4 regions of the Neobacillus sp. 204 genome follow, and region 3 is predicted to be linked to each of the others. Evidence: riboswitches for the same ligand, from Rfam matches in the RefSeq annotation. Region 3 holds a riboswitch; each other region holds the start of a gene.
The links. Region 3 has a riboswitch for cyclic di-GMP ahead of ACJ004_RS12100 (hypothetical protein). Riboswitches for the same ligand answer to the same signal wherever they lie in the genome.

Region 1: linked by a shared signal. The riboswitch ahead of ACJ004_RS00670 (TadA family conjugal transfer-associated ATPase) and the one ahead of ACJ004_RS12100 (hypothetical protein) in region 3 are both predicted to bind cyclic di-GMP.
Region 2: linked by a shared signal. The riboswitch ahead of ACJ004_RS27205 (hypothetical protein) and the one ahead of ACJ004_RS12100 (hypothetical protein) in region 3 are both predicted to bind cyclic di-GMP.
Region 4: linked by a shared signal. The riboswitch ahead of ACJ004_RS07765 (anti-repressor SinI family protein) and the one ahead of ACJ004_RS12100 (hypothetical protein) in region 3 are both predicted to bind cyclic di-GMP.

What each region holds. Positions count from the first base shown of each region.
Region 1 is NZ_JBJORY010000001.1:133,274-135,479, reverse strand. It holds gene ACJ004_RS00670 (TadA family conjugal transfer-associated ATPase) at 24-1,169, opposite strand; cyclic di-GMP riboswitch class I at 1,365-1,451, opposite strand; gene ACJ004_RS00665 (spore germination protein) at 1,710-1,931, shown strand; gene ACJ004_RS00660 (spore germination protein GerPB) at 1,950-2,171, shown strand.
Region 2 is NZ_JBJORY010000021.1:19,144-21,349, reverse strand. It holds gene ACJ004_RS27205 (hypothetical protein) at 707-1,282, opposite strand; cyclic di-GMP riboswitch class II at 1,304-1,387, opposite strand; gene ACJ004_RS27200 (NUDIX hydrolase) at 1,844-2,206, opposite strand, start outside.
Region 3 is NZ_JBJORY010000005.1:142,776-144,981, reverse strand. It holds gene fliS (flagellar export chaperone FliS) at 1-21, shown strand, start outside; gene fliT (flagellar protein FliT) at 36-383, shown strand; cyclic di-GMP riboswitch class I at 596-680, shown strand; gene ACJ004_RS12100 (hypothetical protein) at 828-1,142, shown strand; gene ACJ004_RS12095 (glucosaminidase domain-containing protein) at 1,292-1,975, shown strand; gene flgB (flagellar basal body rod protein FlgB) at 2,132-2,206, shown strand, end outside.
Region 4 is NZ_JBJORY010000003.1:111,417-113,622, forward strand. It holds gene map (type I methionyl aminopeptidase) at 1-368, opposite strand, end outside; gene ACJ004_RS07760 (helix-turn-helix domain-containing protein) at 638-964, shown strand; gene ACJ004_RS07765 (anti-repressor SinI family protein) at 1,054-1,176, opposite strand; cyclic di-GMP riboswitch class I at 1,207-1,296, opposite strand; gene ACJ004_RS07770 (hypothetical protein) at 1,909-2,121, shown strand; gene hutH (histidine ammonia-lyase) at 2,166-2,206, opposite strand, start outside.

The DNA of each region.
Region 1 (2,206 bases), on a different contig from region 3:
TCGTGAGGAGTCCTTTCATTTTTTTACTCCTCATTGTCTATAAACACTGAGGCTGGGATATTAATTCCAGATTCCATCAGACGATCATAAAATTTAGGGCGGACACCAGTTGATATTAATTGTCCAATAATTTTCCCCTCTGAGTTAAGCCCTTCTTGTTTAAAGGAGAAGATATCTTGAAGAACAATATTTTCATCTTCCATTCCTCGTATTTCAGTTATATTAACTATTTTCCTTGTTCCATCTTTCAAACGGGTTTGCTGTATAATTACATCTATCGCCTTGGCTATATGCTCCCGAATTGCTTTTATCGGAAGGTCTACACCTGATAAACGAACCATTGTCTCTAATCGTGCAATCATATCCTTTGGACTTTTTGAATGCCCTGTCGCCAATAATCCCCCTTGGCCCCTATTCATAGACTGGAGAATATCAAATGCTTCTTCACCGCGTACTTCCCCGATGATGACCCGATCGGGACTCATCCGTAATGTGTTCCTCACAAGCTCGTGAATAGAGTCTGCCCCTTCTTCCACATTAGCAGGCGGTTGTGTCTCAAGAGAAATCACATATGCTTGTCCCAATTGTATCTCTGCAATATCCTCAATCGTTACAATCCTTTCACCCTCAGGTATAAAGTTTGAGAGTACATTTAGCGTGGTTGTTTTCCCAGAACCCGGGCCACCACTAACAAAAATATTTAATCGAGCTTTCACACATGCATCCAGAAAGTTAGCCATTTCCTTCGTCACTGTTCCAAAGTTAATTAAATCGTCAATTTGGCGAGGATACTTTGAAGATTTCCTGATAGTGATTGTTGGCTCATTTAATGCCAAGTGAGGAATCATCGCATTTACATGTGACCCATCTGGAAGCCTGGCATCTAAAATTGGCAAACTTTTATCAATTCTCCGACCTAACGGGGCGACAATTTTATCAATCACCTTCATGACATGTTCATTGTCGCGGAATTGGACTGGGGTTAAAACTAACTTCCCTTTTCGTTCACAGTATACTTGTTTAGGACCATTCACCATAACCTCTGACACATCTTCATCTAATAGAAGGGGAAATATGGGTCCTAGGCCATTTAGGTCATTGATTGGTTTATCAATTTGAATCTCCCCACATAGCTGTCCTTTTTCTGGAATTTGATCGAGTAAGCCCATAAGTTTTCCACCCACCTTTAATCGTTTTTACCTCAAGGGAAAAGCCTCAAGCCGCCAGCATCAAATGGACGGATTTTTCCTTCTAAAATAGAAATAACCCCGCCATTACCGATAGGGGGGTAAAAATCAAAGAAAACTATATAGACATAGGAAACCTATGCAGACATAGCATAACTAATATGAAACACCCTATCTTTCGGTAACTGGCTGGCATAATGCAAATGCACCTTAGCCCCTGTAGCTTTGCGTCACTGATTTTCATCAACTTTGCCTTTATCGAGATTCAGTGTTTATTTTTCCAACTGATCTCTTAATCACATAATAGTCCCTTTTCGATTTATCGAATATCCTACTAATTTATCATTTATCGTCGAAAATAACAGGTAATTATAACCGCCTTTAAAATATACCCCTATAAAGTTACTAACAAATATGAATAAGCACAATTTGGCTCCTGTTTTAATTATTTGGGCGATTGAATCACATTACTTTTGCCCAAACATAGGATGTAGAAGATACTATGAAAAAAGGGTGTTGAAAATGCCAGCAATTGTTGGAGTTGCACAGGTCATTACACTTGGGAGCAGTTCTGTTTTCCATATTGGAGATGTTTATAAAATTATGCCATTCTCGGCTGCAAAAACCTTTTCCGGCGCTGGATCCTTCAACACGGGGGATAGCCTACAGCTCCATAATAATGTTAGTTCTACAAATACCCATGATCCAGATGTTTACGATCAAGGGATTGCACTGAATGCATAAATGAGTAGGTGGGTGTAAATGAATTTTTATATACAGCAGTCCATTCAAATAAATTTCATTAAAATTGGCGGAATTACCAATTCCTCGGTTTTACAAATAGGCAGTGCTGGGATTATCAAACCTATGGCTCATTTATATAATACCGGAGGATTTACACAACCTGCACCACAAACTTCAGGCACTTTATCAGGAGCACCAGCAGTACCCCTGCAAGCTGCCGTTAGAAAACAGGATAAGTAAGACCGTCCTAATCGATATTATTCGGGTAAAATTAT
Region 2 (2,206 bases), on a different contig from region 3:
TTTTGGTCAAATTCGACCATTTTGGTAATCGCTGAAGGTTGGGAAATAACGAATTTATCCAATTGGTTAAACTCAGTTTTTCTCCTGTTTTCTTAGCTTTTCATACACTGTTATTGTCCAACATTAACCAGTTGGTTTGCGCTTACATTGCTGATATACTAGGAAGTGGCTGCAAAAGCCACCTGAAAGATTACTACATGGTTTGGACAATTGGCGCCGTTGTTTACACCGAATGACTTGAGTGATTGCTTTTACGTTCTTTAAATCAGAAAATCCGATTAAATTTTTACATAATTAAATTTGATAAAAAAGGCTGTTTCACTTTTTGATTGTGTTGTTTAACACTAATGGTTCACTTATTTTGTTTTTTTGTAATTTTTCTTCAACTATAATGCCACGTTAGTGGAACAAGCAAAAAAAGCTGCCGAAGCTGCCACTGATCTTAAACTCTTGCTCCCGTTTGTTTAAGTACATTATTTCACAATCTTGTACGTAGAAAACAATCGTCTCTCAGATTGTGAAATGCAATCCTATCTAATAATTTTCTAATTCATTATTTAAATCACTTAAAATTACATCTATCTCGATCATTACGGTATCTTAATTTGTCGGAAAAATGGTTGGTATAATTCCATCTACCCTCATTTGCATAACCAAAAAAAAAACAGCCATTTAATGACTGCTTTCCGCACTATTACATTACATGTCACTGGATAGGTACAACGATTGGTGCTACTGGTGTATTTGGCATTGCAACATCTACTCCATTATAGTGTGCGTATAATCCACCTTCGCTCTTTGTTAATTGAACGTCTGTAATAATTGCTTCTACCCAAGCTCCAGTTTCTGGATCAATAACGTGACGATTGCCAGTTAAAGGGTCACCTGCAACTGGTACAGTTCCTTCAATTATTACTGAAAGTGGATCAATACCTTTTAAGTTAAAGCCAGTGATTTGTTTGCTTGTACGAGCATCATACCCTACACTAGCACTAACAGATACATGTTTTGGTACTGTGATATCATGATGTACAGTTTTCTTACCTGCTGAAGTGTCCCATACCTCTGTTACATCATAAGTATCTTGAGTGTCATAAGTAAAAGTAAGACCGCTTGCATTTTTCTGTAAAGCAGAATTACTCCATTCATATGCCAATTGTACATCACCTTTACCTACAAAACCTGTTCCTGTTGCGTCAACCGATACTGCTGCACTTGCAGAACTAACCGCAAGTCCTACTGATAGGATACCCGCTAAAGCTAAACTCGTCATTTTTTTCATATATATTCCCCCTATAAAATAATAATTAAAGGTGGGTTACACTACTAGCTCCATATGGCTCAAGTGTCCATTTACGAACCATATTTCCTCGCTCCCTTTACACCGAGAACCCTCGTATGCAATTTGAATTATAAATGTTTTAGAAAATTAAGTAAATTGGGGGAATTCGAATATTTTCTATAGGCTTTATATACTATTTTTTATTGATTTGATACAAAAAATGTAGAATTATGAAATTAATCGGGAAAATAATAATTATTTTTATCAAAAACACACAAAAAATGCCAATTTTTTGTGTTTAGTCGAGTGTTTAATTTGGGGGAATTTAAGCTAAAAACGATAAACTTTGCGAAAACTGCCCTTCAGAAAGACAGGCATCATCAAAAAATGATTAGATGAAAGAAGATATAAAAGTAGGTTATGTGAAATGACCTAATCCCTCTTAAACAAACCTGCCCCTATAGTTGCATAAGAAAAGCCGCCGTAACTGGCAGCTGGATCTTCAACTAATGCACCCGTTACTTAAAATGTATTCTTTCACATACTTAACTTATTACGAGTTTAAAGTTGTTCATTATAAATACTAATTGAGTGTAACTCCTCTTTTAATAAGTTAACTATTATTTGCTTTAATACACTTGGTTCCCGTAATTCCTCATCATCGAATTTTACAAGGTCACTTACCTTAACCCATCTACTATCTGAAATCTCTTCTTCCTCTAGTTTTAATAAACCTCCAGTAACCTCACCAGTAAAATGAAATAAAATAACTTGATTATTTGTGCTACTGACAAAATTATATACACCAGTTGTGCTATTAAGTTTTACATCAAAGCCTGTTTCCTCTTTTACTTCTCTACGAGCTGAAAAGAGAATGTCTTCACCGTTTTCAATGCGTCCACTCGGAAAGTTCCACATTTCAAT
Region 3 (2,206 bases):
TTAAGTAAAACTAAAAGCTAAGGTCTGGGATCAATATGGAAGAATTAATTGAAGCTATTTATAAGATGACAAATGATATGAATCGCTGTTTAGAAGAAGAAAAGTTTGAGGAATTTGAGATCTTGGTAATTGATCGACAGACGTTAATGAGCAAAGTGGATGAACTGAAGAATAAGGAAACCAACTTCGAATATTCTCCAAACGCGAAGCAACGTTTGCAGTATATACATGCCATTGATCAGCTTATGACACAGTTAGTAGAAAAGAGTTTAACTGAAACCAAAATTCTCATCAATCAAATGAAAAAGCAAAAACAGGTTTCGAAACATTATCATCCTTATTTTAATCAAACAAATGGTGTATTTTTAGACTCAAAAAGATAAACTGACCTATTTTTAGAGTTTCAAGAATAGGTTTCTTTTTGTTAATGTGACAAGTTTTGACGAAAATATGGGCAAATTGTCATATTTATGCACGAAATAGTCTAAAGTACCTAGTTAATTCGACACAAAATGATAAAATAGTCGGATATTCGATAATGGTAAAACATTCTATTATTTGATTAAGAGATTACTTCGGATACTGAAACACAAAATCTCGATCAAGGCAAAACTGGTGAAAATCAGTGGCGCAAAGCTAAAGGGGCTAAGGGTAATTCACTATGCCAGCCAGCTGCCCAAAGATAGGGTGTTTTTACTAGGTGGAAAAATGTCGAAATAGGTATAGGACTCTATACCTGCAAAGCATTTTTTGTCTGCTAACCCCCTTCGGTAGAGGCGGGGTTATTTTTATACTCTTTAACACCAGTTAAAGGAGAGGGCGAAAAAATGTTCCTGCAACATGTGAAAACTGAAGAACGGGTGAATCACAAGATTTTAGACTTTTTGGAATTTAGAAAGAAGAAACCCTTCTTTATGAAACCGGTTAAAGTGACAATTGGATATCCAATCAACAGTTCCTATTATATTGTGAAAAATGTAGTTTATATGGGAAAACAAATTCTTGCGATGAAGGAAGAACTTGATACGACTTCGATTGTTTTAGTTGAAGGGACGATAGAAAATGGTCAACTAACATGTGTTTCAATGCTTTCGGAGGAGTGTTTGGGTGACGTAAGCAGGTTATTAGAAGGAGCCATTTAAACGCTTTCAACCTTGAAAACGAAATGGTTAAATAAAACTTCTTTATAATGCGTGACCACGGATCGCATCGTTGTCACGCATCTTTTCTGTCAAAACAAACCAGCTAGAACGTTAATAATGAGCATTCTATTAAGGGAAGGAGTATTCCATTGATTATTGGTGATGATTGGTTTACAAAAACGATGTTAATAAATACTTTATCCCGTAATGAGCAAGTAAAATCACAAATGGGGACAACCAAGATTGATTTTGGTGATCTTTTTACTTCAGTTTTAAATGAATTAATCCAAAAGGAGTTGCCAATTTCCTCTACACCAACTCTTCAATCGTTTGTAGATAATTTACCATCTAATAATTTAGCCTTAGTTAATGAAATCCCTAATACGGGACTTCTGAATAACACATTCAGTACAAACGAACCGTTACGTTTTCAAACGATCAGTTCAGAAAAGATAAATCAAATACTGGATGGGAAGCTCAAAGGAATGGGGGACGCGTTTATTAGTGCGGGTCAAAAGTATAATGTCAATCCTGCTTTATTAACAGCTATTGCCCAACATGAAACAGGAAATGGAACATCAAAAGCAGCCTATGTAAAGAATAATGTGGGTGGAATGATGGGGAAATATGGTTTGAAGTCGTATTCTTCGATTGAAGAAAGTATTATGGATATGGCTCGAAATCTAAGTAAGAATTATTTAGGGATGGGACTAACAAGTATTTCAAAAATTGCCGGAAAATATGCGCCCATTGGTGCGGATAATGACCCAACTGGATTAAACAACCATTGGGTAAATGGGGTTAGCAAGTATTTGGGACAACTTAAAGCATGATTTTAAAACAGTAATTAGTCATCTTGTAACATCTATGTAAAATTTGTTATAGATTTGCAAACCTTTTTTATAGTATATTGATTTATGGAAATAAAATGATATTGATATACTATCGAAATTTTTCAAAGTTTTTTAGTTAGAAAGGAGGGGGATCATTTGAACAATATTAGCCTCCTACAAAAGGCCTTAGATGCCTCAAGTTTACGCCAACAAGTTATTTCTAATAATATT
Region 4 (2,206 bases), on a different contig from region 3:
AATAAACGCTCGGTTTCTTCTGATACTTCGCCAACAGCATAAGACCAAGCGGAATCTGCTAACGCGCCATTGTAATTGACAACCATATCCACTGTCACAATATCCCCTTCTTTTAAAGGTTCTTTCCTTGGAAAGCCATGGCATATTTCGTCATTTATACTCGCACAAGTAGCATATTCGTAGCCTTTATACCCTTTTTGTTCTGGGGTCGCGCCTTTTTTCTTAAGAAATTCTTCTACAAATACATCAATTTCCCATGTTGTAATACCTGGTTTAATCATTTTAGCAATTTCTTTATGACAAGCTGCCAAAATATCTCCAGCTTTTTTCATCGCATCAATTTCACGCTGTGATTTAAGGACAATCATTATTGGGTCCCCTTCCTTTTTAATTATTTTTATGTATGCAAATCAAAATGGTTATTCGACTAAAAACATACCTCAAAAGAATTATACATTATGCCGTAATAGGCAACACTTTTTATATTAACTCTATCCTGGTATTTTTTCAAAGATACTTTGACTAAACTAATTCTCAAAGTTCAAAAATTGTCATATTTCTTTGTTCTTAATATGGTGCTTTTCCATTCTTTTTGTTAGAATTAACGTAAAGTGAATAATAATTGGGTGTGAGACTAATGATTGGTGATCGCGTAAAAAAATTTCGCTTAGATAGAAAAATGTCACTTTCCGAACTTGCTGCTCAAGCTGGGGTGGCTAAATCATATTTAAGTAACCTTGAAAATAATAAACAAGAGAACCCTTCTATAAAGTTCCTAGAAAAAATTGCTGTTGTTTTGAATATTCCTGTGGACCATTTGATACATGAAGAAATCAATAAAGAGGAATTAGATATTGATTGGATGAATCTAGTCAAAGATGCAATGAAGTCTGGTGTATCTAAGGAACAATTTCGGGATTTCCTTGAATTTAATAAGTGGCGAATTAATCAAAACGATAAATAGATATAAAAGATCTTATTGAAAAGAAAAGCATTCTACAAAAAACGTGATTTTTTTGTAGAATGCTTTTTATTTATGTACGTTTAACGTGATTATCTCTTGTTAATCAAGAAATCACGAACTGCTTCTATGGATAACCCTAAGTCCTTTGCTTCTAATATGAGTGCCATCCATTCTTGATCGATTACTTCTACATTATTTTCGGTTATAACCATTCTACTCACTCCTAAAATACATAATGTATTCCAGGTAACCCGGCCATCTTAGCATGTAAAACATACCTTAGATCCTCGGCTTTGCGTCCCTGCTTTTCAACAGGTTTGCCTTTTTCTGATTCCAACACAACTTAAGTCACTGTATTAATGTTTTTTTCATTGTTTTGATAGGTCGATATACTTAATCCTCATTGATATTATATCTAGTGCTATTTCAGTAGGGTGTTGTAATTTGTCGTAATTTTACAATATTCAAAAAACTTTTTCTAACAATTAATCCCATATTTCTACAAAAATATCCCAATTTAAATCGAATCCTTGCAGCTTTATGTCAAAATGATGGAACTTTGAACAATTTCTTTCCTTCTCATTATGTTGAATAACCATTAAAAGATATATTTATCACTTCAATATTTGTCTAAATTGTGACAATTAGCATATAATGTAAACAACACGACTATTATCATAATATTAATAATATTCAAATATTGGTGGTGAAGCAGTTCGATGCCCCTTATTCATGTGTTAAACTTTTCTATTCCGATTGCATTTATTGTGTTTGCTGGCTATTTATTGGACCGCATATGCAAGCCAGAGCTCTCAAAACAAAAAGCTGATGAAGAGTGAATCTATGTAAGATTCCTCTTTCAATCAGCTTTTTCTTTTTATGTGCTAATCAAAAAGTAATTATTTCACTCTATTTTGGGAATGATACTTGCGAAGACGAAAGGAGTGTTGAATTTGGCACGCGGAGAACATTTTGAACATAAAAAGAAGCATCATCCAGGGAACTTCCCTAAAGACACTTTAACAGAAAAACAGGGGAAAGAAGCAGTCGGTGACGAGGAATTCCTAGTGGTACGGGAAGCCTTTAAAAATCGAGTTGAAAATGAGGAAGAATATCGAGGAGATACTGCTCGTTTGCTCAATGATCAGACAGAATAAAAAGGCGTGAGCACCACACGCCTTTTTATTCTTAGGAATTCCCCTTAGAATTGTCCTTTTTCAATACTTAAAGTTCTAATAAGTT